4 regions of the Atlantibacter sp. MEI4A-1023 genome follow, and region 2 is predicted to be linked to each of the others. Evidence: predicted binding sites of a transcription regulator. Region 2 holds the regulator's gene; each other region holds the start of a gene.
The links. Region 2 encodes CRP, which controls carbon source genes, mostly activating them, when cyclic AMP is high. Its sites were predicted from a motif close to ATGTGANNNNNNTCACAT; they were not measured.

Region 1 (7,440 bases), 1.1 Mb from region 2:
GCAGCACGCCTTTGGCGTCATATCCGGCCAGCAAACCAATCAGAATCCCCATCACAAAGCCCACGGTAACCGGCTCGCCGAAAGGGCCAAACCGCTTCTGGACATCGTCGGCACTAAAGTGGATTCGGTTCAGGCCGGGTACTTTTTCAATCAGCGTATCCACCAGCACCGCGATGGGCCCCAGATAGGCGGATGTGCCGTGAGGGATCGCCAGGCCCTCCAGGCCAAAGTAGTCGCGCACGTCTTTAGCAAACCAGTCACCGAGCTTGTAAACAAAGGCGGCATGGACCACAACGCCGAGAATGCCAATCCAGTATGAGCCGGTCGCCAGATGCAACAGCGCGCCGGTAAAGGTCATGTGCCAAATATTCCAGATATCGACATTCACCACCCGGGTCATACGGGTCACCAGCATCACAATATTGACCGCAATGGCGATGGGAATCGCGACCAGCGCAATTTGTGAGGCCCAGGTCATCGGTGAAGATCCTGGCCAGCCAACATCCACCACGCTCAGGTTAATGTCGAAGTTTTCCGCCATTGCTTTCGCCGCAGGGCCGATAGAGTCGAGCATTAAGCCAATCACCAGCCCGATGCCGACAAAACCGATGCCGATATGCAGACCGGATTTAAAACTGTCGCCCAGTTTCATCCCCAGTAACAGGGAAAAAATAATGATGACCACCGGCAGCATCACGGTGGGGCCAAGATCGAGGATATAACGCATGATGTCGTTAAACATGATTTTACTCCGTCAGGATAGCCAGGATTTTTTGCTGCAAGGCTTCAATCCCCACGCCGGAGACGAACGGCATGCCATGCACCACGGGGATATCGCCAAAGGTCCGATCGACCCGCGCGGTGGTGCAAATAAGGTCAGCGCCTTCCATATAGGTCTCGATTTCCGTCACGCGACACTGCACCAGATCGAGTTCGATGCCCTGCGCCGCACACAGCTCTTTGATTTCCTCGGCAGCCAGGGTAGATGTCGCCACTGCGCCGCCGCAGGCGACGATCACTTTTCGTTTCATAACATTTTCCTTTTTTATAATGACGAAGCCGCGTCGGGCTGCGGTTCAATCAGGGTTTCCCAAAATGCTTTACCCAGTTCTGCCTGCGGGGTATTCAGGAGCGCCGCTATTCGCTGCGGGTTTTGCAACCCGTTGAATAGCTGGCGCAGCAGCCTGAGTTGAGCGTCTGGGTTTTCAACGATCAGCGCGATAATCAACGGGACGGCAATTTCACCGTCATCATCCGCGCGTTGAAAACAGACAGGGTTATCCGGGCGGATAAGATAGATAGCGGGCGAGATAGCGTGCAGGGCTTCGCAGTGCGGGATAGCAACCGCGTGTTGCTCCAGGGCGATACCTGTCGGAAACAATGCTTCGCGCTGTTTCAGGGCCTGCGGATAGCTTGCTTTCACGACGCCTTTTGCCAGCATTTCCGCGCCGATATGCTCAAGCGCCTCATCGCTGTTGGCGAAGTGGATACCGGTGCGAACGAACAGTTGGGTCATGACTTTCTCCTCTGGCAGCAGGAATTCGCTGTTGTATTTGATTTATTCAGGGCAAAGAAATCCCATCAGCAATATGTGTAAAATTGCTGTTATTCAGTGAGTTAAGATTATTTACGCATCGCGAGTTTCGGTTTGTTCTGGCCAGACTTAAACCGTGGCCGATATCTCTCCCTTACAGCGGCAAGTCTCATTTCCCTTGTGTACGACGGGTTTCATAACCGTTTTGGCCGGTTGTATGGAATGACGTGCAGCGTTTTCTTCGGGGCATGCCGCAAAGTGATTTTTCAATTCGGAAGCAAGTGCGCGTTTTAGCGCTGGGGTGCCATGCAACGCCAGCGGCGTCATATAAGTGCTTCGGTTTATGTGAAATGATTGCCATATCCTTTCCTTAGTCTTTCGTTTCATTTCTTATGAAAGGAATTTAATCATTTTCGTTTTTTGTAATTGTGATCTACGTTCACAATGGAAAGTTATCGGATACATTCGGAATATGTACCAGGAATGTGCAGGAAAAGGCTGAGAAGCTCGGTGGGGAGGCAAGGCAGGAATAAAAAATGCCAGCACGGCGGCTGGCATAATGGCAAGGAAACTGAAAGGCGATATCAGGTCACGGGTGCCGGGTTGAACACCGCCAGCTGATTATGCAAACCCCACTGATCGGAGAAGGTTTTCTTGCGACCACTCGCCACATCAAGGATGAAGTGGAACAGCTTCCAGCCCACCTGTTCAATGGTCTCTTCCCCGGTAGCGATAGTACCTGCGTTGATGTCCATTAAGTCATACCAGCGGTTAGCCAGTTCGGTGCGGGTCGCCATTTTAATCACCGGCACCGCCATCAGGCCGTACGGCGTACCGCGACCCGTGGTGAACACCTGCACGGTGATCCCGGAGGCCACCTGCTGGGTGCCGCACACAAAGTCGCTGGCTGGGGTCGCCGCGTAGATTAAACCGCGTTTGGTCGGGCGCTGGCCCGGCGACAGCACTTCCACAATGGCGCTCTGGCCGGATTTCGCGATAGAGCCGAGCGCTTTTTCCACCACGTTGGCCAGGCCGCCTTTCTTGTTACCCGGAGACGGGTTGGCGCTGCGGTCAGTTTTGCCCATATCGAGATAATCATCGTACCAGGCCATCTCTTCCAGCAGGCGTTTACCGACTTGTTCGTCGACGGTACGCGGCGTCAACAGATGGATAGCATCGCGGACTTCAGTTACTTCCGAGAACATCACCGTGCCGCCGCAGCGTACCAGCAGATCGGAGGCATAGCCCACTGCCGGGTTAGCCGTTACGCCGGAAAACGCATCACTGCCGCCGCACTGCATACCGACCACCAGTTCAGAGGCAGGGCAGGTTTCGCGCTTACGCTGGTTGAGTTTTTCCAGATGGCGCTCGGCGACGCGCAGAATATCGTCCACCATCGAGCGGAAGCCTACGTGCTGTTCGTCCTGCAGGCGCACAATGCTGGCATCGTCGACCGCGATGGGCTGTACGTCTTCGGTGCCCTGAAGCAGGCGCTCCGGCTGAAGTTTTTCGCACCCCAGGCCGATCACCATGACTTCGCCGCCAAAGTTAGGATTCAGGGCGATGTTGTGGATAGTGCGAATCGGGATCACTGCCGCCGGGGCGTTAATCGCCACGCCGCAGCCGTACAGGTGGTTCAGGCCGACTACGCCGTCCACGTTCGGGTAGCGCGGCAGCAGATCGCGCTCGATGATTTTAATCACGTAATCAACGACGCCCGCCACGCAATGCACACTGGTAGTGATGCCAAGCAGGTTTTTGGTGCCGACGCTCCCGTCCGCGTTGCGATAGCCATCGAAGGTATAGCCTTCCAGCGCCGGTAACGGCTCTGGCACTTTGGTCGCCAGCGGCAGAGTATTCAGCGGCGGCGCTTTCGGTAGCTCTACCAGGGATTCTTCAATCCAGCTGCCGCGCGGGATATCTTTTACCGCATAACCGATGACTTCACCGTAACGGACAATTTCGCCATGCGCGGGAATATCGCTCAGTGCGACTTTATGGCCCTGAGGAATATGTTCAATCAACTCAAGACCATCCGGAAAACGGGTGCCCGCTTTTAAGCCGTAATCATTAACAATGATGGCGACGTTATCAGTGTCGTGCACTTTAATATAAAAAGCGCCGGGCGGTTGTTGTTTAATTTCAATATTAGCCATTGTCCAGTATTCTCCGCGTGCTCAAGGCATGGTTAATAAATTAAGGAATATTATTTTTATCGGTATCAGGCGGTAATGGCAGTAAGAATGTCAGGTGTTCAAAAATAAAAATGTGACACAGATCACCAGACGTCGTGAAGCCAGTACTGGCAAGGGCGGCAATGATTAATTCTGTGGATTAGCGCCCATGAAGTTGGGGTTTTGCAAAACAAAAATCCTGTTTAACTTTGTTTTGTTGTGCAAATGCATGATGCGGGATTGAAGGGTGCTGCTTATACTGATTCATAACCTAATGGTGTGAAATTAATATCCCTGAATAACAAAATAAATATAAATACTACGCCCGCGCCGGTTCAATTTAATTCCGAATAGAGTGCCTGAGCCAGAGGTAAATAATATGATGCTTGACGTCGCCAGTGAAACCAAAAAGGGTATGCATACCCGATATTATATATTGCTGATTATTTTTATTGTTACCGCGATTAACTACGCCGACCGTGCAACGTTGTCGATCGCCGGGACCGAGGTGGCGAAAGAGCTCCAGCTCAGCGCGATTTCCATGGGTTACATCTTCTCCGCTTTCGGGTGGGCCTACTTGCTGATGCAAATTCCGGGCGGCTGGCTGCTTGACCGCTACGGTTCGAAGAAAGTTTACACCTACAGCCTGTTCTTCTGGTCACTGTTTACCTTCCTGCAAGGTTTTGTGGATATGGTGCCGCTGGCCTGGGCGGGCGTGTCGATGTTCCTGATGCGCTTTATGCTCGGCTTCTCTGAAGCGCCGTCATTTCCGGCCAACGCCCGTATCGTGGCGGCCTGGTTCCCGACCAAAGAGCGCGGCACCGCCTCGGCTATCTTCAACTCAGCGCAATATTTTTCCCTGGCGATCTTCTCGCCGCTGCTGGGCTGGCTGACGTTCGCATGGGGCTGGGAGCATGTCTTTACCGTCATGGGTGCGATGGGTTTTGTGCTGACGATCATGTGGGTCAAATTTATCCATAACCCAACCGACCACCCGAAAATGTCTGCGGCTGAGCTGGCGTTCATCAAGAAGGGCGGCGCGGTGGTTGATATGGATCACAAAAAAACCACCACTGACAGCGGCCCGAAACTGCATTACATCAAGCAGATGCTCACTAACCGCATGATGTTAGGCGTGTTCTTCGGCCAATATTTTATCAACACCATTACCTGGTTCTTCCTCACCTGGTTCCCGATTTACCTGGTGCAGGAAAAGGGCATGTCGATTCTGAAAGTGGGTATGGTGGCGTCTATCCCGGCGCTGTGCGGGTTCGCCGGTGGTGTACTGGGCGGTGTGTTCTCCGACTCCCTGATTAAACGCGGCCATTCACTGACGCTGGCCCGTAAGCTGCCGATTGTGCTGGGCATGCTACTGGCATCAACCATTATTCTTTGTAACTACACCGATAATACCGTGCTGGTCATTGCCCTGATGGCACTGGCGTTCTTCGGTAAAGGTTTTGGCGCACTGGGCTGGCCGGTTATCTCCGATACCGCGCCGAAAGAAATTGTCGGCCTGTGCGGCGGGGTATTCAATGTGTTTGGTAACGTCGCCTCTATCGTCACCCCGCTGGTGATTGGCTATCTGGTGAGTGAGTTGCACTCCTTTAACGCTGCGCTGCTGTTCGTGGGCTGTTCCGCCCTGATGGCGATGGTTTGCTACCTGTTCGTGGTGGGCGACATCAAGCGTATGGAACTGCAGAAATAAGCATCGATGACATGAAGGTAAACAGAATGAGCGCTATTTTCCCTAACAAATTCAAGGCTGCGCTGGCGGCCAAACAGACTCAAATCGGCTGCTGGTCCGCACTGGCAAATCCGATCAGCGCTGAGGTGCTGGGTCTGGCAGGTTTTGACTGGATCGTGCTGGACGGCGAACACGCGCCGAACGATATCACCACTTTTATCCCGCAACTGATGGCGTTAAAAGGCAGCCACAGCGCGCCGGTCGTCCGTGCGCCGACCAATGAGCCGATCATTATCAAGCGCCTGTTGGATATCGGTTTCTACAACTTCCTGATCCCGTTCGTGGAAACGGCGGAAGAAGCGGCGCAAGCGGTGGCGTCTACCCGCTATCCGCCGGAAGGTATTCGCGGCGTGTCGGTTTCTCATCGCGCCAATATGTTTGGCACCGTGCCGGATTACCTGACCGAATCGAACAAAAACATCACCATCCTGGTGCAGATCGAAAGCCAGCAGGGGGTGGATAACGTTGATGCTATCGCCGCGACCAACGGCGTAGACGGTATTTTTGTCGGCCCAAGCGATTTGGCCGCAGCGCTGGGCCATCTGGGCAATGCCAATCACCCGGACGTACAGCGCGCCATTCAGTACATTTTCGAACGCGCCAAAGCGCACGGCAAACCGGCAGGCATCCTGGCCCCGGTTGAAGCCGACGCCCGTCGCTATCTGGAATGGGGCGCGACCTTTGTTGCCGTCGGCAGCGATTTAGGCGTGTTCCGCTCCGCCACGCAGAAACTGTGTGACGCTTTTAAAAAATAACCACCCCCGTAATTAACGAGAGAGATTAACGCTATGACACTGAAAGTTGGTTTTATTGGCCTGGGCATCATGGGTAAACCAATGAGTAAAAACCTCATTAAAGCCGGTTATTCCCTGGTGGTTGCCGACCGCAATGCTGAGGTAATTGCTGAAGTTGTTGAGGCTGGCGCCAGTACCGCCGCTAACCCGAAAGAGATCGCCCAGCAGTGTGACGTCATCATCACCATGCTGCCGAACTCTCCGCACGTCAAAGACGTCGCGCTGGGTGAAAACGGCATTATTGAAGGCGCGAAGCCGGGCACTGTAGTGATTGATATGAGCTCCATCGCCCCGCTGGCAAGCCGTGAAATCAGCGACGCGCTGAAAGCCAAAGGCATCGACATGCTGGACGCACCGGTGAGCGGCGGCGAACCGAAAGCCATCGACGGCACTCTGTCGGTGATGGTTGGCGGCGATAAAGCTATTTTCGACAAGTACTACGATCTGCTGAAAGCGATGGCGGGCTCCGTGGTGCATACCGGTGAAATCGGCGCGGGTAACGTGACCAAATTGGCAAACCAGGTCATTGTGGCGCTGAACATCGCGGCGATGTCCGAAGCGCTGACCCTGGCAACCAAAGCGGGTGTTAATCCTGATCTGGTTTACCAGGCTATCCGTGGCGGCCTGGCAGGCAGTACCGTATTGGACGCGAAAGCGCCGATGGTGATGGATCGCAATTTCAAACCGGGTTTCCGTATCGATCTGCATATTAAAGATCTGGCTAACGCGCTGGACACCTCTCACGGCGTGGGCGCGCAGTTGCCGCTGACCGCTGCGGTCATGGAAATGATGCAGGCGCTGCGTGCCGATGGTCATGGCAACGACGACCATAGCGCGCTGGCGTGCTACTACGAAAAACTGGCGAAGATCGAAGTCACCCGGTAATAAAACAGGGCGCGGGGACGCGCCCCTGGTTTCACGCCCCGCACGGCAAGAAGGGCTTAATAATGATGAAAATTGTAATAGCACCAGACTCTTATAAAGAAAGCCTTCCTGCTGCTGAGGTAGCCCAGGCCATCGAAAAAGGATTTCGGGAAATTTTCCCTGACGCTCAGTATGTTCGCGTACCGGTTGCCGATGGCGGCGAAGGGACCGTGGATGCCATGATTTCGGCGACTGACGGCAGCAAAATTACCACTCAGGTGACCGGTCCCATGGGTGAACGCGTGAATGCCAGTTGGGGTATTTCGG
Region 2 (7,440 bases):
GCGATTTCTCCGGTGGCTGGCGGATGCGCCTTAACCTGGCGCAGGCGCTGATCTGCCGTTCCGACCTGCTGTTGCTCGATGAACCCACCAACCACCTCGACCTGGACGCGGTTATCTGGCTGGAAAAATGGCTGAAAAGCTATCAGGGGACGCTGATTTTGATTTCCCACGACCGTGACTTTCTCGATCCGGTGGTGAATAAAATCATTCATATCGAGCAGCAGACGATGTTCGAATACACCGGCAACTACAGCTCGTTCGAGCGCCAGCGCGCCACGCGCCTTGCGCAGCAGCAGTCGATGTATGAAAGCCAGCAGCAACGCGTGGCGCACCTGCAAAGCTTTATCGACCGTTTTAAAGCCAAAGCCTCCAAAGCGAAGCAGGCCCAGAGCCGCATCAAAATGCTTGAGCGCATGGAGCTGATTTTGCCGGCGCACGTCGACAACCCGTTCCACTTTAGTTTTCGCGCCCCGGAAAGCCTGCCCAACCCGCTGCTGAAAATGGAAAAAGTGAGCGCTGGCTATGGCGATAAAACGATTCTCGACTCAATTAAACTCAACCTGGTGCCGGGCTCGCGCATCGGTTTGCTGGGCCGTAATGGCGCGGGTAAATCAACGCTGATCAAACTGCTGGCGGGCGAACTGGCTCCGATGCAGGGCGAAATCGGTCTGGCGAAAGGCATTAAGCTGGGTTACTTCGCCCAGCACCAACTGGAGTTTTTGCGTGCCGATGAGTCGCCGCTCCAGCATTTGGCGCGTCTTGCGCCGCGTGAACTGGAACAACAGTTGCGCGATTATCTCGGCGGATTCGGTTTCCAGGGCGATAAGGTTAGCGAGAATACCGAACGCTTCTCCGGCGGCGAAAAAGCGCGCCTGGTGCTGGCGCTGATCGTCTGGCAGCGCCCTAACCTGCTGCTGCTTGATGAACCGACCAACCACCTCGATCTGGATATGCGCCAGGCATTGACCGATGCGCTGATTGAATTTGAAGGCGCGCTGGTGGTGGTCTCGCATGACCGCCATTTACTGCGTTCCACCACCGATGATCTGTACCTGGTGCATGACGGCAAAGTGGAAGCCTTCGACGGCGATCTGGAAGATTACCAGAAGTGGTTAAGCGACCTGCAAAAGCAGGAAAGCCAGCCGGCAGAAGCCGCAAAAGACAACGCCAACAGCGCCCAGTCGCGTAAAGATCAGAAGCGCCGTGAGGCAGAGCTGCGCACCCTGACGCAGCCGCTGCGCAAAGAGATTATGCGTCTCGAAAAGCTGATGGAAAAACTCCAGCAGCAGCTTGCCGATGTGGAAGAACAGCTTGGCGACAGCACACTGTACGATCAAAGCCGTAAGGCCGACTTAACGGACTGCCTGCAACGCCAGGCCAAAACCAAAGGCGACCTGGAAAACTGCGAAATGGAATGGCTGGACGCTCAGGAGCAGTTGGAGCAACTGCTTCAGGAGCCATAATCACCGATGCCCTTCTTCGGCCAGCATCACGGGAAGGGCGAATACTCACGATGAACCTGTGCTATGGCTGAAATTACTCCTGCGGATTTAACCGAGAACGAAGAGACGTCGCGCCATTTTCGGCCTATGCCGGGCGCGCGCAATCCCCATCTGCAAACCATGCTGCCGCGCATCCTGCGGCGGCGGCTCCAGTTCACCCCGGTATGGCAGCGGCTGAATACGCCCGATGGCGATTTTGTCGATCTGGCCTGGAGCGAAGATCCAGAACAGGCGCGCCATAAGCCCCGGCTGGTGATTTTCCACGGTCTGGAAGGCAGCCTGAACAGCCCTTACGCCCACGGTCTGATCCAGGCGGCGAAAGCCCGCGGCTGGCTGGGGGTGGTAATGCATTTTCGGGGATGCAGCGGTGAACCGAATCGCATGCACCGCATTTACCATTCCGGCGAAACCGAAGACGGCCGCTGGTTTCTGGAGTGGGTCGCGCAACAGTTTGGCGAGCAGCCCACCGCGGCGGTAGGTTTTTCTCTCGGCGGCAATATGCTGGGCTGCATGTTGGCGAAGTATCCGCAACTGCCGGTCAACGCGGCGGTGATTGTCTCCGCGCCGTTTGTGCTGGAACACTGCTGCTACCATATGGAACAAGGCTTCTCCCGGGTTTATCAGCACTACCTGTTGAATTTGCTTAAGGCCAATGCCTCGCGCAAGCTGCTGGCTTATCCCGGTACGCTGCCGGTGGATATGGCCCAGCTGAAAGGGATCCGCCGCCTGCGCGAATTCGACGATTTGATCACCTCAAAAGCCCACGGTTTTGACGACGCCATCGATTATTACCGGCGCTGTAGCGCAATGCCGCTACTGGCGTCAATTACCCAGCCTACACTTATCATTCATGCGCAGGACGACCCGTTTATGGATAGCCACGTTATCCCGGATATCGCCCAGCTACCGGCCAATATCGAATACCAGTTGACCGAATATGGCGGGCACGTGGGATTCGTAGGCGGTACCGCCCTGCGTCCGAAAATGTGGCTTGAAGCGCGCATTCCCGACTGGCTCACACTTTATCTGGATAAACCATGATTATTCCCTGGCAATCCCTCGACCCGGAAACGCTTGAAAACCTCATTGAAGCTTTTGTCTTGCGGGAAGGCACCGATTATGGTGAACATGAACGCTCGCTCAGCGATAAAGTCTCTCAGGTAAAGCACCAGCTGGAACGCGGCGACGCGGTTCTGGTGTGGTCGGAACTGCATGAAACGGTCAACATCATGCCGCGCGATCAGTTTCGGGGGTAAGACCGCTCGCTGAACAATAAAAACCACTGGCGGCTGATCAGACCGCCAGAACTCATTCGCCTTGCACGGGTCTTATTTGCACGTCGCTACCCTAAGGAGTTGTTCCGCTATGTCTGCCCAACATCCGATCATCGCCGTTACCGGCTCCAGCGGGGCCGGGACCACCACCACCAGCCTCGCTTTTCGTAAGATTTTCGCCCAGCTCAACCTGCATGCCGCCGAAGTGGAAGGGGACAGCTTTCATCGCTATACCCGCCCTGAAATGGATATGGCGATCCGCAAAGCGCGCGACGTGGGCAGGCACATCAGCTATTTCGGGCCGGAGGCCAACGACTTTGGCCTGCTGGAACAGACTTTTAATCAGTACGGGCAAACCGGTACCGGGCAATCGCGTAAATATCTGCATACCTATGACGAAGCCGTACCCTGGAACCAGGTACCGGGTACTTTTACCCCCTGGCAACCGTTGCCCGAACCCACGGACGTGCTGTTTTACGAAGGGTTGCATGGCGGCGTGGTGACGCCCCATCATGATGTCGCGCGCCATGTGGATTTGCTGGTGGGCGTGGTGCCGATCGTCAACCTGGAATGGATCCAGAAGCTCATCCGTGACACCGGCGAACGCGGGCACTCCCGGGAAGCGGTGATGGATTCGGTCGTGCGTTCGATGGAAGACTACATCAACTTCATCACGCCGCAGTTCTCGCGTACCCATATTAACTTCCAGCGTGTCCCCACCGTTGACACATCAAACCCGTTTGCCGCGAAGGCAATTCCCTCGCTGGATGAGAGCCTGGTGGTGATTCACTTCAGGAACCTGGAAGGGATAGATTTCCCCTGGCTGCTGGCCATGTTGCAGGGCTCATTCATTTCCCACATCAATACATTAGTGGTGCCAGGCGGGAAAATGGGGTTGGCGATGGAGCTGATCATGCTGCCGCTGGTAAAAAGAATCATGGAAGGGCGAAAAATTTAAGGCGGCAACGCCGCCTTATTAAGCACTTATCCTTCAATCACTTCGTAGGAATGGGTGACGTTCACCGCTTTTTCCAGCATCAAGGCAACTGAACAATATTTCTCTGCCGACAGATCCACCGCACGGGAAACCGCCGCGTCTTTTAACGCTTTACCGGTCACGATGAAATGCAGGTTGATGTGGGTAAAGTAGCGCGGCGCTTCTTCACGGCGCTCGGAGGTCAATTTCACCTCGCAGTCGGTGATGTCATGACGTCCTTTCTGAAGGATCGACACCACATCAATGGCGCTGCAACCGCCCGCCGCCATTAATACCATTTCCATCGGGCTGGGCGCTTTGTCACCGGAGTTGCCGTCCATTAAAACCTGGTGTCCGGAAGCGGACTCACCGAGAAAAGTTAACCCTTCTACCCACTTCACTCTTGCCTGCATTTTGGTTACTCCAGTGTTTCAAAATTACTGACAGATTACGCGGCTGTAACAAAACGCGCAACGGATGAGAGCCAGGTCAAGCTGAAACGAGACAATAGGAGACACTCACGTAAAGCTATGCTAAAACAGTCGGATGCTACAGCGATACATTGATGTAATGCATGTGTGCATACGACCACACCTATTACAGGCCACAGGACGTTAAAGGCCCCTTCTCCGGCCAGGAGAAGAGACGATTGCAAAAACCCAGAGGGTTATTATTGTTGCTCTCTGGAGTCAGCTTAAAACAGAGGATAACCGCGCATGGTGCTTGGCAAACCGCAAACAGACCCGACTCTCGAATGGTTCTTGTCTCATTGCCATATTCATAAGTACCCATCGAAGAGCACGCTGATTCACCAGGGTGAAAAGGCGGAAACGTTGTATTACATCGTTAAAGGCTCCGTGGCAGTGCTGATTAAAGATGAAGAGGGCAAGGAAATGATCCTCTCTTATCTGAATCAGGGCGATTTCATCGGCGAACTGGGATTGTTCGAAGAAGGTCAGGAACGCAGTGCCTGGGTTCGCGCCAAAACGGCGTGTGAAGTGGCAGAAATCTCTTATAAAAAATTCCGTCAGCTAATTCAGGTTAACCCTGACATCCTGATGCGTCTTTCTTCGCAGATGGCGCGCCGTCTGCAAGTGACGTCAGAGAAAGTGGGCAACCTCGCCTTCCTTGATGTGACTGGCCGCATTGCACAAACGCTGCTGAATCTGGCTAAACAGCCGGATGCCATGACCCACCCGGATGGTATGCAGATCAAAATTACCCGTCAGGAGATCGGCCAGATCGTCGGCTGCTCCCGCGAAACCGTTGGCCGCATTTTGAAAATGCTTGAAGATCAAAACCTGATCTCCGCCCACGGTAAGACCATTGTGGTTTACGGTACCCGCTAAACCCTGCGAAACGGCGTGGCTACACGCCGTTTCATCCGATCTCACCCATGTGGCGACGCCTGATCTACCACCCCGAAATCAACTACGCACTTCGTCAAACCTTGGTGTTGTGTTTGCCTGTGGCGGTGGGTCTGGTTCTGGGCCATCTGCAACAAGGCCTCCTTTTTTCCCTCGTTCCCGCCTGCTGCAACATCGCTGGCCTGGACACCCCGCACAAGCGCTTCTTTAAACGCCTGGTTATCGGCGGGTCGCTGTTTGCCCTTAGCAGCCTCGCGGTGCAGTTATTACTGCTTAATTCCGTGCCGCTGCCGTTGGCGCTCTCCGGGCTGGCACTGATCCTGGGCGTCACGGCGGAAATCAGTCCGCTTCATGCTCGCCTGCTCCCGGCGTCGCTTATTGCAGCGATATTCACACTCAGCCTGGCGGGCTCTATGCCGATGTGGGAACCGCTGCTGCTGTATGCCCTGGGCACGCTATGGTACGGGTTATTTAACTGGTTCTGGTTCTGGGTGTGGCGCGAACAGCCGCTGCGCGAAACCCTGAGCCTGCTGTACCGTCAGTTGGCGGAATATTGTGAAGCCAAATACAGCCTGCTGACCCAGCATACCGATCCGCAAAGCGCGCTGCCGCCGCTGCTGGCGCGCCAGCAAAAAACCGTCGACCTGATTACCCAGTGTTATCAGCAGCTACACATGCTGTCGACCGGTAAGCATCACGGCTATAAACGCCTGCTGCGCACTTTTCAGATCGCGCTGGATTTGCAGGAGCATATTTCCGTCAGCCTGCATCAGCCCGAAGAGGTGCAGAAGCTGGTGCGCGAAAGCCACGCCGAGGCGGTGATCCGCTGGAATGCCCAGACGGTGGCGGCCCGCCTGCGGGAACGCGCCGACGATATCCTGTATCACCGTTATCCGAAGCGCTTTGAAATGGATAAGCAGATTGGCGCGCTGGAAAAAATTGCCCGCCAGCACCCCGATAACCCGGTGGGACAGTTCTGCGAATACCATTTCAGCCGTATCGCCAGAGTGCTGAAATCCCAGCGTCCACTGTATTCGCGCGATCTGATGGAAGATAAGCAGCGCCGCCTGCCCGTGCTGCGCGCATTGAAAAGCTATCTGTCGTTGAAGTCCACCGCCCTGCGCAGCTCCGCCCGTATTGCGGTGATGCTGAGTATTGCCAGCCTGGTGGGTAGCGCCCTGCACCTACCGAAACCCTACTGGATTTTAATGACCGTGATGTTCGTGACCCAGAACGGCTATGGTGCCACGCGGGTGCGCATTCTCCACCGAGCGGGCGGCACCATGGCCGGGCTTATCATCGCCGGGATCACCCTGCACTATCACGTTGCCGATGGTTACACCCTGCTGGCGATGCTGGTCATCACCATCGTGAGCTATCTCATCATCCGCAAAAATTACGGCTGGGCGACGATCGGCTTTACCGTCACGGCGGTGTATAGCCTGCAACTGCTCTCCCTGAGCGGGGAGCAGTATATTCTGCCGAGGCTGATTGATACCTTGATTGGCTGCCTGATCGCCTTTGGCGGCATGGTGTGGTTGTGGCCCCAGTGGCAAAGCGGCCTGCTGCGTAAAAACGCCCACGATGCGCTGGAGGCGGACCAGAAAGCGATACGCTTGATCCTCAGCGACGACCCGCAGCCGACGCCGCTGGCCTGGCAGCGAATGCTGGTCAACCAGGCGCATAACGCGTTATACAACTCGCTGAACCAGGCAATGCAGGAACCGGGATTCAATAGCCACTATCTGGAAGAGATGAAGCTGTGGGTGACCCACAGCCAGTTTATCGTCGAGCACATTAATGCCATGACCACCATGGCGCGAGAACACACCATGCTGACGCCGGACCTGGCGCAGCGCTATTTGCAGTCCTGCGAAATTGCGCTCCAGCGCTGCCAGCAGCGGCTGGAATATGACGAGCCGGGGGAAACCAAAGACGCGGTGATCCTGGATATGCCGGAAGCCCTGTCCCAGGGACCGTTAAGCGTGCTGGAACAGCATCTCCAGCGGATACTCGGCCACCTCGATACCATGCACACCATTTCGTCTGTAGCATGGCGTCAGCGGCCGCATCATGGGATCTGGCTAAACCGGCGGCTAAATAATCCGAAAGCGGTTAACGACTGACTTTCGCAACGGCCTGCGCGAAGCGCGTCATGCCTTCATCGATATCGGCACTATCAACCACCAGCGATGGCGCGAAGCGCATCACATCCGGGCCAGCGTTCAGCACCATCACGCCCGCTTCTGCCGCCGCGTGCAAAAACTCACGCGCACGGCCTTTGTACTGCGGTTTAAGCTCGGCGCCAATCAGTAGCCCCA
Region 3 (7,440 bases), 1.1 Mb from region 2:
CACGGGCGTGTTGTCCGTGATGCTGGCCAGCCATTCGCCGAAAGTGCGTTTAACGCTGACCGATGTGGGCGCTTCGGCGGTAGAAGCGGCAAAAGCAACCCTGGCGGCTAACGAGCTGGAAGGCCAGGTCTTTGCCAGCAACGTCTATTCCGATGTGAATGGCCGCTTCGATATGATCATCTCCAATCCGCCGTTCCATGATGGGATGCAAACCAGCCTGGACGCGGCGCAACAGCTGATCCGTGGGGCGGTGCGCCATCTCAATATCGGCGGCGAACTGCGCATCGTCGCTAACGCCTTCCTGCCCTATCCAAATGTGCTGGATGAAGCCTTCGGCAACCATGAAGTGCTGGCGCAAACCGGGCGCTTTAAGGTCTATCGCGCCGTGATGGGCCGCGGCGCGAAGAAGCGTTAAACCTGACGTGTGTCGCTTTTTAAGCCAATCAGGAAAGCGACACCAAATTAACTGTTGACGACGCTCAGAAAACATCTAGAATGCGCCTCCGTGGTTGCAATACTTCCTGGTATTGCTGGTACGCGAAGGTGGCGGAATTGGTAGACGCGCTAGCTTCAGGTGTTAGTGTCTTAACGGACGTGAGGGTTCAAGTCCCTCTCTTCGCACCAACAACCACGCAAAATATCGTTCGCACTGCGCGAAGGTGGCGGAATTGGTAGACGCGCTAGCTTCAGGTGTTAGTGTCTTAACGGACGTGAGGGTTCAAGTCCCTCTCTTCGCACCAATGCGATGACGATATTTATCTTTACCCTGTGCGAAGGTGGCGGAATTGGTAGACGCGCTAGCTTCAGGTGTTAGTGCCTTAACGGGCGTGAGGGTTCAAGTCCCTCTCTTCGCACCACGCTTTACCCCCTCTTGTTTGACTTCCCTGTTTTAAAACCACTGTAAATTTAACGCAATCAGCATCAGCCCGCTGGTTAACGCTATGCATGACGGCAACAACACGAAGTGACGCAGCCGCTTATGATAAAGCATGCCCGACGTCGCCAGCAGCGCCAGTACCACTACGCCCCGCCACTGTTCGAAGGTTAATCCGCTAAACGCCAGCACGGTCACCACCACGCCCGGCAGTACAATCCCCCATCCACTTTCCAGCGCTTTTTGCAACATGGCTACGCCTCTTACACTGATAACTCAAATGGCAATGATAAATTATATCATATGATATAAATTCTCATTTGCAAGTCTTCTGTTGTTAAGCGAACGTTGAGTTTTACGGGCAATTAATGACACGAATTGATGAAGGTGATAGATTGAGCAAATTGATAAAGATCATTAATTCTGGCTCGATCATGACCCACTTTCCGCCTGTTAGCCTTTATCTCCCCTCAACCTGACATAGCGCGTGTAAACAACGACTTAGATATGACGTCTCAAACCTGGCGATCGCTACTTCAAGAGAAGTACCAACTCTCATTACGCCTGTTTCTGTTTCTTAATGCGTTGTCGGCATTATTTAGCATGCTGAGCCCATTGTTCCGCGTAAAGATGATTACCGTGCCGCTGGTCACCCTACTGGCGCTCAGTATCGGGTTATTGATATGGCGTTGGGTTAGCCAGGCGCGCACCATTAGCCTGAATCTGATCTCTCTTTTATTTGGCTCGCTCTGGGCCTGGCATATTTATCTTAAGCAACCTCATATTCCGCAACACGAATCCTCCTACCTGATCATTGCGTTAATGAGCGTGCTGTTTGTCGGCGCACTGGCATTTATTAATAACCTTAAAGCATTTATTTGCCATTGCCTGCCGGTGATCCTGACCGTGGTATGGCTGGATCAGGGGCAACACACTATCCGCATGCTGTACGCCGTGGCGCTACCGATGGTGGGTATTGTGATCCAGCATCTTATTCAGAAGCGCAACGACGCATTTGCTCAGGGCCTGATGTTTAAGCTGATGGAAGAGAAAAAAACGCTCACCGATTTAAGCATGGTCGATCCACTCACTGGCTTGTATAACCGGCGCGGCTTTCAAAACCGGCTGGAGAACCTGTTTGCATTAGGGTCGGAACGTAACGTGGTGGTGGTGCTGGATATCGACCACTTTAAGGCTTACAACGACCATTACGGCCATATGATGGGCGACCAGGCGCTGGCCCGCGTGTCAGCGGCCATCCGCGATGCGGTGCGTTCGCGGGATATCGTGGCGCGTTTTGGCGGTGAAGAGTTTCTGGTGTTATTAACCAATACCGATCTGGAAATGGCACGCAAAACCGCAGAGCGGATACGCCAGCGGGTATTTGATCTGCGTATTCCCCACCGTTTTAATGCCGAGGTCGCCACGAATGTGACCATCAGTATTGGCCTCGCGCCAATGCACGAACGGGATTTTAACGACGCGTTTAAGCTTGCGGATAAAGCCCTGTATAAAGCCAAGCATCTGGGGCGCAACCATATTCTCACCAGCGAAGAGATGGAAACTGAACAGTAGCCGATGAATCCGCTTGCCATCGGCAAAACCCATCGTTAGGATTGGCAATCATTATCATTTAGATTTGCTATTCAGTGCATATGGCTTACCTTTCGCTTCAGTTGGAAAACGCTGCCGTCGCGTCGCCTGCCCCGTTTAACGATACGGCAATGCTCGCAGATGCGCTCCGTCACGCCCTGCGCGAGCACCATCCGCATTTACTCGACACCGTAAAGTTCGATGAACCGACGCCTATCAACGCGCTGACGCTGTCGCACTGGGCGCAGCCTGGTACGTTGAACGCCCTGATGGCGACCTATGGCGATCATATTTACGCCCAACATACTGAACAGGCGCGGGAAGTAAAACCGCTGAAGTCCCTGTGGGCGCAATGGTATGTGGGCCTGCTCACACCTGCGCTGATGGCGATTGTGCTGACGCATCCGCAAGGCTTGCGTCTTTCCCCGGATGTCATTCGGGCGCGTTTCCATGAAACGGGCCGTGTGGAATCGTTCTGGATTGATGTCTACCCGGATCCCGAACTGGCGAGTCTTAGTTTACGCGAGCGGATGGAGTACCTGGTCGGCAATGTGCTGATGCCGGTGGTCGACGCGCTGGAAGAAAGCGGCGATATCAACGGGCGCCTGATATGGAGCAACACTGGCTATCTGATCAACTGGTTCCTGGGCGAATTAAAGCCGCGCCTGGGTGAAGCCGCCTGGCAATTGCTGCGCCAGGCCTGCTTCTTTGAAAAAACGCGTCTGGATGGACGTGACAACCCCCTCTATCGCACCGTTGTACCGCGTGAAGGATTACTGGTGCGCCGCACCTGCTGCCAGCGTAACCGTCTGCCTGGCGTTCAGCAATGCGGCGACTGCACGCTGAAATAATCAGCCCGCGTCCCGCACGGGCTGGCATCCTCACGCTACCTGCTGACTATCGGCCTCATGCGCCTGGCTTTCCGCCGCTTCCTGCGCCAGCAGCTGTTTTTCATACACTTTGAAAAACGGGTAGTAAATAATGGCAGACACTACCGCCAGTACAATCACTAACAGCGCGGCCCGGTAATCCCAACCTAGCGCCCAGGCACCGCCAATCGGCGCTGGCGCAGTCCAGGGCACCACCGAAATTACCCGGCTAATCAGATCGAATTTCATAGCCGCCCAGGCAAGCACTGCATTAACCATCGGCGCCAGCAGGAACGGGATAAAAAATACCGGATTCATGACAATCGGCGTACCGAAGATAACCGGTTCGTTGATGTTGAACAGGCTGGGCACCACGCTCAAACGCCCAATCGCCCGCAGATGCGCTGATCGGCTTCTCAGATAACAAATCACCAGCCCCATAGTCGCGCCTGAACCACCGACCACGATAAAAAAGGTCCAGAACGCCTCCATAAAGATATGCGGCAAGGGTGCGCCCTGCGCCAGCGCGGCCTGGTTTGCAGCAAGGTTGGTTAGCCAGAACATTTGCAGCATCCCGGACACGATGGCCGCACCGTGAATGCCGGCAAACCACAGCAGATGGCCGATAAGTACCGCCAACAAAATCGCCGGTAACGAATCTGCTGCCGCCACCAGTGGTTTAAAAATCGACATGATCGCTTGTGGGATCAGCATATCGAACTGCGACTGGATCAGCAGGCTGAGCGGGTAAAGCGTAAGCACGACCACCAGCACCGGGATCAGCAAGTCAAACGAGTTCTTGATCATCGGCGGCACCTGATCAGGCAGGCGAATGCCGATATTGTGCGTTTTCAAAAAACGCATCATCTCAACGCAGTAAATTGCCACCAGAATGGCGGTGAAAATGCCGGTGCCGCCAAGGCTATCTCCTGGCAACGCGCCTTTAGTTTTCGGCGCGGCTACCAGCAAAAACGCCATCAGCGACAGCATCGCCCCCATAAAGGGATCAAGCTGGTGACTCTTCATGTAGTGTTTGCCGAGGTTATAAGCAATGGCCACGCAGATGTAGATCGACATGATCCCCATAGTCATATCAAACGGCGACAGGATCTGCCCTTCGAATTGTTTCGCCAGCGCCAGCCAGCTACGGGCGAAGCTCCAGGTCGTATCCGGTGAAAAGGGCGGATAGGCGAAAACCAACAGGAACGAACCCACGATCATAAACGGCATGGCAGAAATAAAGCCATCACGGATGGCCATAACGTGGCGCTGGGAGGAAATGCGCACGGCGACGGGACTGACATAGTTTTCTACAAAGCGGAAGATGACATTGAATGCAGCATGATTGGCAGACATCGCAGTTCTCCTGTCAGGCGATGAAATGCAGATGCCAGCACTACGACGACCACTGTGCATCCTTTCCCATACACCCTGCGTAAAGCACGGTAAAAGAGAGGGTTAGAAGCGACTAATCGAATGAATCAGAAAGAGATAACGAACTCAGTATTAATCCGCCCCACCAGGCCTGCAACCGGTTACAGTGTCCACTTTTTGTCATTGTGAAGAAGATCGCTAATTGGTCTGGTGTTAACGGCAGGTGAAAGATTGTCAATTTACAAGCGCAAAGCCGCTGTGCCAGATTAATGGGCGACATGATGCAGGAGCCCATAATGAGTATTGAGTCTGTACGTAAATTTTTAGCTGAGCACGCCCCGGATATCGACATCATCGAATTAAATCAAAGCACGGCGACGGTAGCCCTGGCAGCGGCCGCGCATAACGTTGAGCCCGGCCAAATTGCAAAAACGTTATCGCTGAAAGTGAAAGAAGAGATTATCCTGGTCGTCGCAAAGGGTGATGCGCGGCTGGATAATAAAAAACTTAAGGCTACTTTTGGTGCTAAGGCGCGCATGCTGAATAGCGATGAAGTTGTCACATGGACGGGACATCCTGTTGGCGGGGTATGCCCATTCGGGCTGGAGCACCCTCTCACGGTCTATTGCGACGTTTCGCTGCAAACGTATCAGGAAGTGTTACCCGCAGCGGGCGCCATCCATAGCGCCGTACGTATTTCTCCCCAGCGGCTGGCGGAACTCACCGCCGCGCACTGGGTTGATGTGTGTCAGTAAGTCTCGCGCGATGCATTATTCAGGCCCGGTTCCGGCCTGAATAACTTACAAAAAGTTATTGCGATAGCGCAGGATATCCGCCGCATCTAACAGCCCGGCATCATTATTGACACCCAACTTCAGCATGGCATTAAATTTATGCGCGCGTATCGTTTTGATGTTCCTCTCAAGACAGGACGCGATCTGCGAAACAGAATAACCATCTGTCAAATAGCGCAGGATGACGCGCTCGGTAGGGCTAAGCAAGCGCGGGCTATTACTAATATACCAGTGGTTAGCGCTGTTCTCGGTAGCGCGCCCTGAATCATTCAGCAATGCTGAAAGCTCGTCATAGAAGCGCACCACCGGCGAATCCTTATTCACCACGCCGCTGATCATCGTTTGCGACAGCTGGGTAATTAATTTCGCTTCATCAGTACCATTCACCATAACAATACGTTTCAGGCTCGGCTGTACGGAGGCGATTTCGCTAAATAATTGCAGACAATCCCGGCGATGCTCCCGTGATCCGGACAGCGAAAAAATAACGCCGTGGAACGGGATATGCGCACGCATTTGCATAAACTCATCCCGGTTATTAAAAAAGGTGACGCGGTATTGAGATTGCTTCGCAAAAAGCGCTTTCATTCCTGCGGCAATTAATGCGCAGGTTTCTATTACCGCAATGTTTAGTTCACTGCCATATTGTTCCATTGTTGTGTTTCCCTGTGCATAGATAATAAATTCAACTCCTTTAACCCCTGGAAGCTATTTATCCACCCATACATTTCAGCATTGGATTTCAGCGCCAGGCGACGCATTGCACTGTGTTTTTGAGCGCTAATGGTTTTATTACTTTTCTTAAGCAGTTGAGCTATCTGGTTGATACCCCAACCTTTCGCTAACAACCGTAAGACTTGTTTCTCTGAAGCCGTTAATAACGGCGTGTTTTCATCATCACTGTTGCCATCCTCTTTGGTGGCCAGGAGTAAATGGCTGATCCGTTCGACTTTCTGGCTCCCCAGGAAAATGGCATTGGCTATGATTTCTGTGGATTCGCACGTTGATAGCAACGTGGTTTCTGGGCGCATCAACCATTCGACCGCCCTGGCAAAACATGCTCTGGGAACTAAAAACACCCAGTGAATCTCCCGGAAACGGGAGATCAAGGAATAGTAAATATCGCATTCACGGGCAAGTTTTTGCTCGTCACCACCCAGCTCAGCGATAACTACCGAGGCTCGCATTAATTCGCTGTTACCGATGTTTTTCACATCGGTAAAATGCACCAGCCCCATTCGTTCGATATGACTATCGACGACTTTCTGAAGTCCCGTATGCATTAAAGGCGTTTCGCTAACGACAATTCCTTGCCTGTTGTAAATGGGCAACACACTTCCTCCATGAATATTTTATAGATATTCTTATCCTGTATGATTTAAGCTTTTACAATATTTTAATTAATAGATTGAGTTTACTCTCAAGCATCGAAAAACCGCAGAACACGAATGCATTCTGCCTGAGGCACGATTAACTTAAGAACATTCTAAAAATGCGCTTTCAAAGAGTCAATATGTAGCAATAAAAAGTGAATTAAGAATAAATTCATAACGAAAGAAAAGAGTTACAAACTGAAACCAATACTGTCCATTAATAAACATTAATCGCTATTACGCTCCCTCTTAATAGCCATCAAATGGTTTTAGATTAATTAAATACATTATTTAAAAATAGTGTCCCCAATACAGAAAGCTGAACAGGTTATCCATAATCATACAAAAGACAGTTAATAAATAACCACTTTTGATTTAACGAGGCGAGTAACGCCTCGTTTTATCGATTTTTTGATAGCTATTCCTTTATTGAGGTCGGCTTACGGGCAGCCAGCTAAAAAAACCATCAAAAACAGGAGAGCCAAAGCTGTCGAAGTCCAAATGATAGAAATAATTTAAAAAATAGATAACCCACCGATTACAATATTTTTTAAAAGCAGTTT
Region 4 (7,440 bases), 690 kb from region 2:
TCCTGAGCCGATTACCGTGGAGTGGGCGAAGTACGCGCAGTCCCTGACCGACAAGCCGGTTAAAGGCATGTTGACTGGCCCGGTGACGATCCTTTGCTGGTCGTTCCCGCGTGAAGACGTCAGCCGCGAAACCATCGCTAAGCAGATTGCGCTGGCGCTGCGCGATGAAGTGGCCGACCTGGAAGCCGCCGGGATTGGCATTATCCAGATTGACGAACCGGCACTGCGCGAAGGGCTGCCGCTGCGTCGCGCCGACTGGCAGGCCTATCTGGCGTGGGGCGTGGAAGCGTTCCGCCTGAACGCCGCCGTGGTACGCGATGATACCCAGATCCACACCCATATGTGTTACTGCGAGTTCAATGACATCATGGATTCCATTGCCGCGCTGGATGCAGATGTGATCACTATCGAAACCTCACGGTCGGATATGGAGCTGCTGGAATCCTTTGAAGAGTTCGAATACCCGAATGAAATCGGCCCGGGCGTGTACGACATCCACTCGCCGAACGTGCCGGATGTGGAATGGATTGAGGCGCTGCTGCAAAAAGCGGCGCAGCGTATTCCGGCGCAGCGTTTGTGGGTTAACCCGGATTGCGGCTTGAAAACGCGCGGCTGGCCGGAAACCCGCCAGGCGCTGGCGAACATGGTCAAAGCGGCGCAGAACCTGCGTAGCGCGTAATAAAAAACCCGCTCCTGAACAGGAGCGGGTTTAACTTTTGATGCAAACTGGCCGTTACTTTTTAGTGCCGTAACGGCTAAACCACTCCAGCATTCTCTGCCAGCCGTCTGCGGCAGATTCCGCATGATAGCTCGGGCGATAATCAGCGTTAAACGCGTGGCCGGCTTCGGGATAAACCACGATTTCTGCGTTAGCATTCGCAGCGCGCAGCGCCTGGCGCATCGTCTCCACGCTTTCCAGTGAAATGCCCGTGTCCTGAGCCCCGTACAGACCCAGCACCGGCGCGTTAAGATCCACGGCGATATCCACCGGATGTTTTGGCGAGTTGAGCGTTTTATCACCCAGCAATTTGCCATACCACGCCACAGCGGCTTTTAGCTGCGGGTTATGCGCGGCGTATAGCCACGTGATGCGTCCGCCCCAGCAGAAACCGGTCATCATCAGACGATGCGGGTCACCGCCCTGACGGGAAGCCCAGTTCGCCACATGATCGAGATCCGCCAGCACCTGAGCGTCGGGCACTTTGCTGACCAGGCCGCTGAACAGCGACGGGATATCGTCATATTCCGCCGGATCTCCCTGGCGGAAATAGAGTTCCGGCGCGACGGCCAGGTAGCCTCCATGGGCCAGGCGGCGGCAGATATCGCGAATATGTTCGTGGACGCCGAAAATCTCCTGCACCACGATAACCACCGGTAAAGGTTGGTCGGCATTTTCCGGGCGGGCATACCAGGCCGGCATGTTTTCGCCCTGGCTTGGAATTGAAGTTTCGCCACAATGGATGGCATCTTCGGCGGTATGTACTACCGTTGAAGCGACAGGTGAAGCGGCGGAAGCAAATCCTGAAGGGTTGTCTGTTGTGTTTTGTTTTGTCATGGCCAGGCTCCGTAACCATTTTTTTAGCGCAAACCTAACTATAGCCTGCGAGTCGAAAATTCGTACACGTAAAACCCGTTCCTGTGATCGTCACCGGGAAGGGTTTTTTATGTGATCATTGTCACTATTTTATGGAAATGTTATGCAAGCGAATTCCATGCAAGTGAATTGAGTCACGAAATTACCTTGGCAGCTTCTGTAAAGTACCCTTTTGCAGCTTCTGACAAACCGACCCAAAGAGGAGTCATTTATGTCTACGTCTGATGTTTTTCACCTCGGCCTTACAAAAAACGACCTGCAGGGCGCAACGCTTGCCATCGTACCTGGCGACCCGGAACGAGTGGAAAAGATCGCCGCGCTGATGGATAAGCCGGTTAAGCTGGCATCACACCGCGAATTCACCTCCTGGCGCGCAGAGCTGGACGGCAAACCGGTTATCGTCTGCTCTACCGGTATCGGTGGCCCGTCTACCTCCATCGCTGTTGAAGAACTGGCACAGCTGGGCATCCGTACTTTCCTGCGCGTGGGAACCACTGGCGCAATCCAGCCGCATATCAACGTTGGCGATGTGCTGGTAACGACGGCGTCCGTCCGCCTTGATGGCGCAAGCCTGCATTTCGCGCCGATGGAATACCCGGCGGTAGCGGATTTCGCCTGCACCACCGCGCTGGTAGAAGCGGCGAAAGCCGTGGGCGCTACCACACACATCGGCGTCACCGCCTCTTCCGACACCTTCTACCCAGGCCAGGAGCGTTACGACACTTTCTCTGGCCGCGTTGTTAGCCGCTACAAAGGCTCGATGGAAGAGTGGCAACAGATGGGCGTAATGAACTATGAGATGGAATCGGCAACGCTGCTGACCATGTGCTCCAGCCAGGGGCTGCGTGCAGGGATGGTTGCCGGGGTTATCGTTAACCGCACCCAGCAGGAAATTCCGAACGCGCAAACTATGAAACAGACCGAAAGCCACGCAGTGAAAATCGTGGTTGAGGCCGCGCGCCGCCTGATCTAACGTACTTCGCCAGCCCTGCATTTCTGTTGGGCTGGCGCCTGTCCCGCCGGTTTTCCCTTCACTGGCGCGCCTTGTTTTTAATCTTTTGCGCGAGGCCTCGCAGTAAATGCCTTTAAAACTGGACATTTATCCAGCACAATCCCATTTTGCTCAGGTGGGGTTAATGCGGGAGGCATTATGGATTTCTCTCTGTTACTGATGGCGGCGGTTGCGCTGGCGGGCGTGTTGCTCGGCTGGCTGGGCGCAAGCCTGCGGGCATCGCAGCGTCAGGCTGATCTGCTGGCGGAGCAGCGCGATGTGTTCAGCGAGTTAAGCGCGACGAAACAGGCGTACGAGCACTGGCGCGAAGAGTGCGAATTGCTTAACGGCGAACTGCGCACCCTGAGGGATATCAAAAGCTCGCTCGAAGCCGATCTGCGCGAAGTCACCACGCTGCTTGAAACCACGCGTCAGCATAACGACGACAAACTGCGCCAGATGATGAGCAGCGAGCAGCGCCTCAGTGAGCAGTTCGAAAACCTCGCAAACCGCATTTTTGACCGCAGCCATCGCCAGGTGGAGGAGCAAAACCGCCAGAGCCTGAACGGGCTGCTCACCCCCCTGCGCGAACAACTTGATGGTTTTCGCCGCCAGGTGCAGGACAGCTTCGGCCAGGAAGCGCGTGAACGCCACACGCTGACCCATGAAATCCGCAATTTACAGCAGCTCAACGCGCAAATGGCCCAGGAGGCGATTAACCTGACCCGGGCGCTGAAAGGCGACAATAAAACCCAGGGCAACTGGGGTGAAGTGGTGCTGACGCGGGTACTGGAAGCATCCGGTTTACGCGAAGGGTATGAGTATCAAACCCAGGTCAATATTCAGTTAGACGATCGCAGCCGTATGCAGCCGGACGTGATTGTGCGTCTCCCCCAGGACAAAGACGTGGTGGTAGATGCCAAGATGACGCTGGTGGCCTACGAGCGTTACTTCAACGCTGAAGATGAATACCAACGTGAACTGGCGCTGAATGAGCACATCGCAGCCATTCGCAGCCATATTCGCTTACTCAGTCGTAAAGATTACCAACAGCTTCCCGGCTTGCGGTCGCTGGATTATGTCTTAATGTTTATTCCCGTCGAGCCCGCATTTTTACTGGCTATCGACCGGCAACCGGAACTGATCAGCGAAGCACTGAAAAGTAACATCATGCTGGTCAGCCCCACCACTTTGCTGGTGGCGTTACGCACCATTGCCAACCTGTGGCGGTACGAGCATCAAAACCAGAACGCCCAGCAAATTGCCGAACGCGCCGCAAAGCTGTACGACAAAATGCGGCTGTTTGTTGATGATATGTCCGCCGTCGGGCAGGGGCTGGATAAAGCGCAGGAAAACTACCGGCAGGCCATGAAAAAGCTCAGCTCCGGACGTGGAAACCTGCTGGCGCAGGCTGACGCGTTTCGCACGCTTGGCGTGGAAGTAAAGCGCGAGATTAATCCGGAAATGGTGGAACAAGCGCGTCTGGATGACGAAGAGTTTCGTTTGCGCAGCATTGACGATGAGCCGAAAAACTATTCGCAAAACAACGCGCCAGGGCCGATTCCGCCTGTTCAGCGCACCGGTAACGATTGTTAAAACAGGCTTGAAACATAGGGCAATCGCGCCCAATCTGTTACACTTCACGAACATTTTTTATCAATAGCAGGCTCCGAAATGGTTGATGATTCACAGGACACAACGCACTTTGGCTTTCAGACCGTAGCGAAAGCGCAGAAGGCGGATATGGTGGCGCAGGTTTTCCATTCTGTTGCAGCGAAATATGACGTTATGAATGACCTGATGTCGTTCGGGATCCATCGCTTATGGAAGCGCTTTACTATTGATTGCAGCGGTGTGCGCCGTGGACAGAAGGTGTTGGATCTGGCGGGAGGGACTGGCGATCTGACGGCGAAGTTTTCCCGTCTGGTGGGCGAAACCGGTACGGTGGTGCTGGCGGATATCAACGACTCGATGCTGAAAATGGGCCGTGAAAAACTGCGTAATATCGGCGTGGTGGGCAACGTTGAATACGTTCAGGCCAACGCGGAAGCGCTGCCGTTCCCGGATAATACCTTTGATTGCATCACCATCTCGTTTGGCCTGCGCAACGTCACCGACAAAGACAAAGCGCTGCGCTCCATGTATCGCGTGTTGAAGCCCGGTGGCCGCCTGCTGGTGCTGGAGTTTTCCAAACCGGTTATCGACCCGTTAAGCAAAGCCTATGACGCTTACTCATTTCACGTGCTGCCGCGCATCGGCGAGCTGGTGGCGCAGGACGCGGAAAGTTACCGCTATCTGGCGGAATCTATCCGTATGCATCCAAACCAGGACACGCTGAAAGCGATGATGGCGGATGCCGGTTTCGATAACGTCGAATATTTCAATATGACCGCGGGTATTGTCGCGCTTCATCGTGGTTATAAGTTTTAAGGGAGGCCGCGGATGCCAATAACACCGCTTATTACCGCCGGTATCGAAGGGGCGTTAAACGCTTTTTTGTATCAGGATCGGGCGCTTAAATCTGCACGTCAGCGGTTGCAGGGAAAGGTGTTGCGTATTGCCCTCCGCGAATTCTCTACCCCGCTGGTATTGATCTTCAGCGAACAGCAGGTTGATGTGCTGGGGCAATGGGAAGGCGAGACCGACTGTTCGGTGACAACGCGTCTCTCCGTATTGCCGGAACTGCGCAACCGCCAGCAGTTGACTGCGCTGATCCGCCGTGGCGATCTGGAAGTCGAAGGTGATATCCAGGTGGTACAGAATCTGGTATCCCTGATGGATTTGGCAGAGTTCGACCCGGCTGAACTGCTTGCGCCCTATATTGGCGATATCGCCGCAGAAGGGCTGGGCAAATTCTTACGCACCGGCGCACGCTTTGTGAAAAAAGGCGTTGAACGCAATCAGCGCTATCTTGCAGAAGCGGTGACGGAAGAGTGGCGCATGGCCCCCGGTCCGCTGGAAGTCGCCTGGTTTGCTGAAGAAACTGATGCACTTGCGCGCTCGCTCGATGCGCTTATTGGTCGTTTAGAAACGCTGGAGGCCAAATGACGCCAGGTGAAATTCGGCGCCTGTACTTCATCATTCGTACTTTCTTAAGCTATGGGCTGGACGAGCTCATACCGAGGATCCGCATCACATTGCCGCTGCGCTTATGGCGGCGCACCCTGTTCTGGATGCCCAACCGTCATGGCGACAAAGAGTTAGGCCAACGGCTGCGTCTGGCGCTTCAGGAACTCGGCCCGGTGTGGATTAAGTTTGGTCAGATGCTGTCTACCCGCCGTGACCTGTTCCCACCGCAAATCGCCGACCAGCTTGCTATGTTGCAGGATCGCGTTGCGCCCTTTGACGGCGTGCTGGCGAAGCGCCAAATTGAAAAGTCGATGGGCGATATTCCGGTGGAAACCTGGTTCGATGAGTTCGACATCAACCCCCTTGCATCGGCGTCCATTGCCCAGGTGCATACGGCAAAGCTGAAAGAGAACGGTAAAGAAGTCGTCATTAAGGTTATTCGTCCTGACATCCTGCCGATTATCAGAGCTGATTTGAAGCTTATCTACCGTCTGGCACGCTGGGTACCTCGCTTATTGCCGGATGGTCGCCGCTTACGGCCGGTGGAAGTGGTGCGGGAGTATGAGAAAACGCTGATTGATGAGCTGAATTTGCTGCGCGAAGCGGCAAACGCCATCCAGCTACGGCGCAATTTCGAAGAGAGCCCGATGCTGTATGTGCCTGAAGTCTATTCAGATTATTGCAGTGAAAATATGCTGGTGATGGAGCGCATTTACGGTATTCCGGTCTCTGACGTGGAAACCCTTGAGCGCAACGGCACCAATATGCAGTTGCTGGCGGAACGCGGCGTTCAGGTGTTCTTCACCCAGGTCTTCCGTGACAGTTTCTTCCATGCCGATATGCATCCAGGCAATATTTTTGTCAGCTATGAACACCCGGAAAACCCCAAATACATCGGTATCGACTGCGGTATCGTCGGCTCGCTGAATAAAGAAGATAAGCGCTATCTGGCGGAAAACTTCATCGCCTTCTTTAATCGCGATTACCGTAAGGTAGCCGAACTGCACGTGGATTCAGGCTGGGTACCGCCGGATACCAACGTCGAAGAGTTTGAGTTTGCGATTCGTACCGTGTGCGAGCCCATCTTTGAGAAGCCGCTGGCGGAAATCTCTTTTGGTCACGTGCTGCTGAATTTGTTCAACACTGCACGTCGTTTCAATATGGAAGTGCAGCCGCAACTGGTACTTTTGCAAAAAACGCTGTTGTACGTGGAAGGCGTTGGTCGCCAACTTTATCCACAGCTCGATTTATGGAAAACGGCGAAACCTTTTCTGGAATCCTGGATCAAAGATCAGGTGGGTTTTCCGGCGCTGGTTCGCTCTTTTAAAGAGAAAGCACCGTTCTGGATCGAAAAAATGCCAGAAATACCTGAACTGGTGTACGACAGTTTGCGCCAGGGCAAACAATTGCAACAAAGCGTTGATAAAATCGCCCGCGAGTTACACGAACAGCGCGTGCGGCAAGGACAGTCACGTTACCTGTTTGGTATTGGCGCGACGTTGCTGTTAAGCGGAACGTTAATGCTGGTGACTCGCCCGGAATGGGACTTAATCCCGGCATGGGTTATGGCGGGCGGTATTGTCGTATGGCTGATTGGCTGGCGTCGTACTGGCTCGATTTAATACATCATGGAATGACTGCGTTGAAAGTTATCCAAAAAGCGAGCGTTATTTTCACAATTAGCACAAAAACTCTGTGACCATTGTGGATATGTTTACCATCGCTGATGCAGCCTGGATAATGAGCGGTATATAATGCGGTTTGCAAATTTCATCATCTGTAGCTG

Region 1: garD (galactarate dehydratase) is a predicted target of CRP. The motif match lies at 3,801-3,818, and genes of this name have one in related genera.
Region 3: ACVV26_RS19045 (PTS sugar transporter subunit IIC) is a predicted target of CRP. The motif match lies at 4,894-4,911, and genes of this name have one in related genera.
Region 4: udp (uridine phosphorylase) is a predicted target of CRP. The motif match lies at 1,665-1,682, and genes of this name have one in related genera.

Annotation. Positions count from the first base shown of each region.
Region 1 covers NZ_CM149568.1:4,066,228-4,073,667, reverse strand. The annotation lists gene ACVV26_RS19305 (galactitol-specific PTS transporter subunit IIC) at 1-742, opposite strand, end outside; gene gatB (PTS galactitol transporter subunit IIB) at 747-1,031, opposite strand; gene gatA (PTS galactitol transporter subunit IIA) at 1,046-1,516, opposite strand; gene garD (galactarate dehydratase) at 2,119-3,690, opposite strand; gene ACVV26_RS19285 (MFS transporter) at 4,088-5,416, shown strand; gene garL (2-dehydro-3-deoxyglucarate aldolase) at 5,443-6,210, shown strand; gene garR (2-hydroxy-3-oxopropionate reductase) at 6,244-7,134, shown strand; gene garK (glycerate 2-kinase) at 7,200-7,440, shown strand, end outside.
Region 2 covers NZ_CM149568.1:388,152-395,591, reverse strand. The annotation lists gene ACVV26_RS01840 (ABC transporter ATP-binding protein) at 1-1,463, shown strand, start outside; gene ACVV26_RS01835 (hydrolase) at 1,527-2,543, shown strand; gene ACVV26_RS01830 (YheU family protein) at 2,540-2,758, shown strand; gene ACVV26_RS01825 (phosphoribulokinase) at 2,868-3,734, shown strand; gene ACVV26_RS01820 (OsmC family protein) at 3,761-4,165, opposite strand; gene crp (cAMP-activated global transcriptional regulator CRP) at 4,469-5,101, shown strand; gene ACVV26_RS01810 (YccS/YhfK family putative transporter) at 5,149-7,245, shown strand; gene argD (bifunctional acetylornithine/succinyldiaminopimelate transaminase) at 7,235-7,440, opposite strand, start outside.
Region 3 covers NZ_CM149568.1:4,016,930-4,024,369, forward strand. The annotation lists gene rsmC (16S rRNA (guanine(1207)-N(2))-methyltransferase RsmC) at 1-415, shown strand, start outside; tRNA gene ACVV26_RS19015 (tRNA-Leu) at 538-624, shown strand; tRNA gene ACVV26_RS19020 (tRNA-Leu) at 654-740, shown strand; tRNA gene ACVV26_RS19025 (tRNA-Leu) at 771-857, shown strand; gene ACVV26_RS19030 (DUF1435 domain-containing protein) at 890-1,126, opposite strand; gene ACVV26_RS19035 (GGDEF domain-containing protein) at 1,382-2,449, shown strand; gene fhuF (siderophore-iron reductase FhuF) at 2,530-3,318, shown strand; gene ACVV26_RS19045 (PTS sugar transporter subunit IIC) at 3,349-4,692, opposite strand; gene ACVV26_RS19050 (YbaK/EbsC family protein) at 5,007-5,465, shown strand; gene bglJ (DNA-binding transcriptional activator BglJ) at 5,511-6,158, opposite strand; gene ACVV26_RS19060 (helix-turn-helix domain-containing protein) at 6,134-6,838, opposite strand.
Region 4 covers NZ_CM149568.1:4,424,220-4,431,659, reverse strand. The annotation lists gene metE (5-methyltetrahydropteroyltriglutamate--homocysteine S-methyltransferase) at 1-679, shown strand, start outside; gene ACVV26_RS21000 (dienelactone hydrolase family protein) at 734-1,555, opposite strand; gene udp (uridine phosphorylase) at 1,806-2,567, shown strand; gene rmuC (DNA recombination protein RmuC) at 2,745-4,181, shown strand; gene ubiE (bifunctional demethylmenaquinone methyltransferase/2-methoxy-6-polyprenyl-1,4-benzoquinol methylase UbiE) at 4,260-5,015, shown strand; gene ubiJ (ubiquinone biosynthesis protein UbiJ) at 5,028-5,633, shown strand; gene ubiB (ubiquinone biosynthesis regulatory protein kinase UbiB) at 5,630-7,276, shown strand.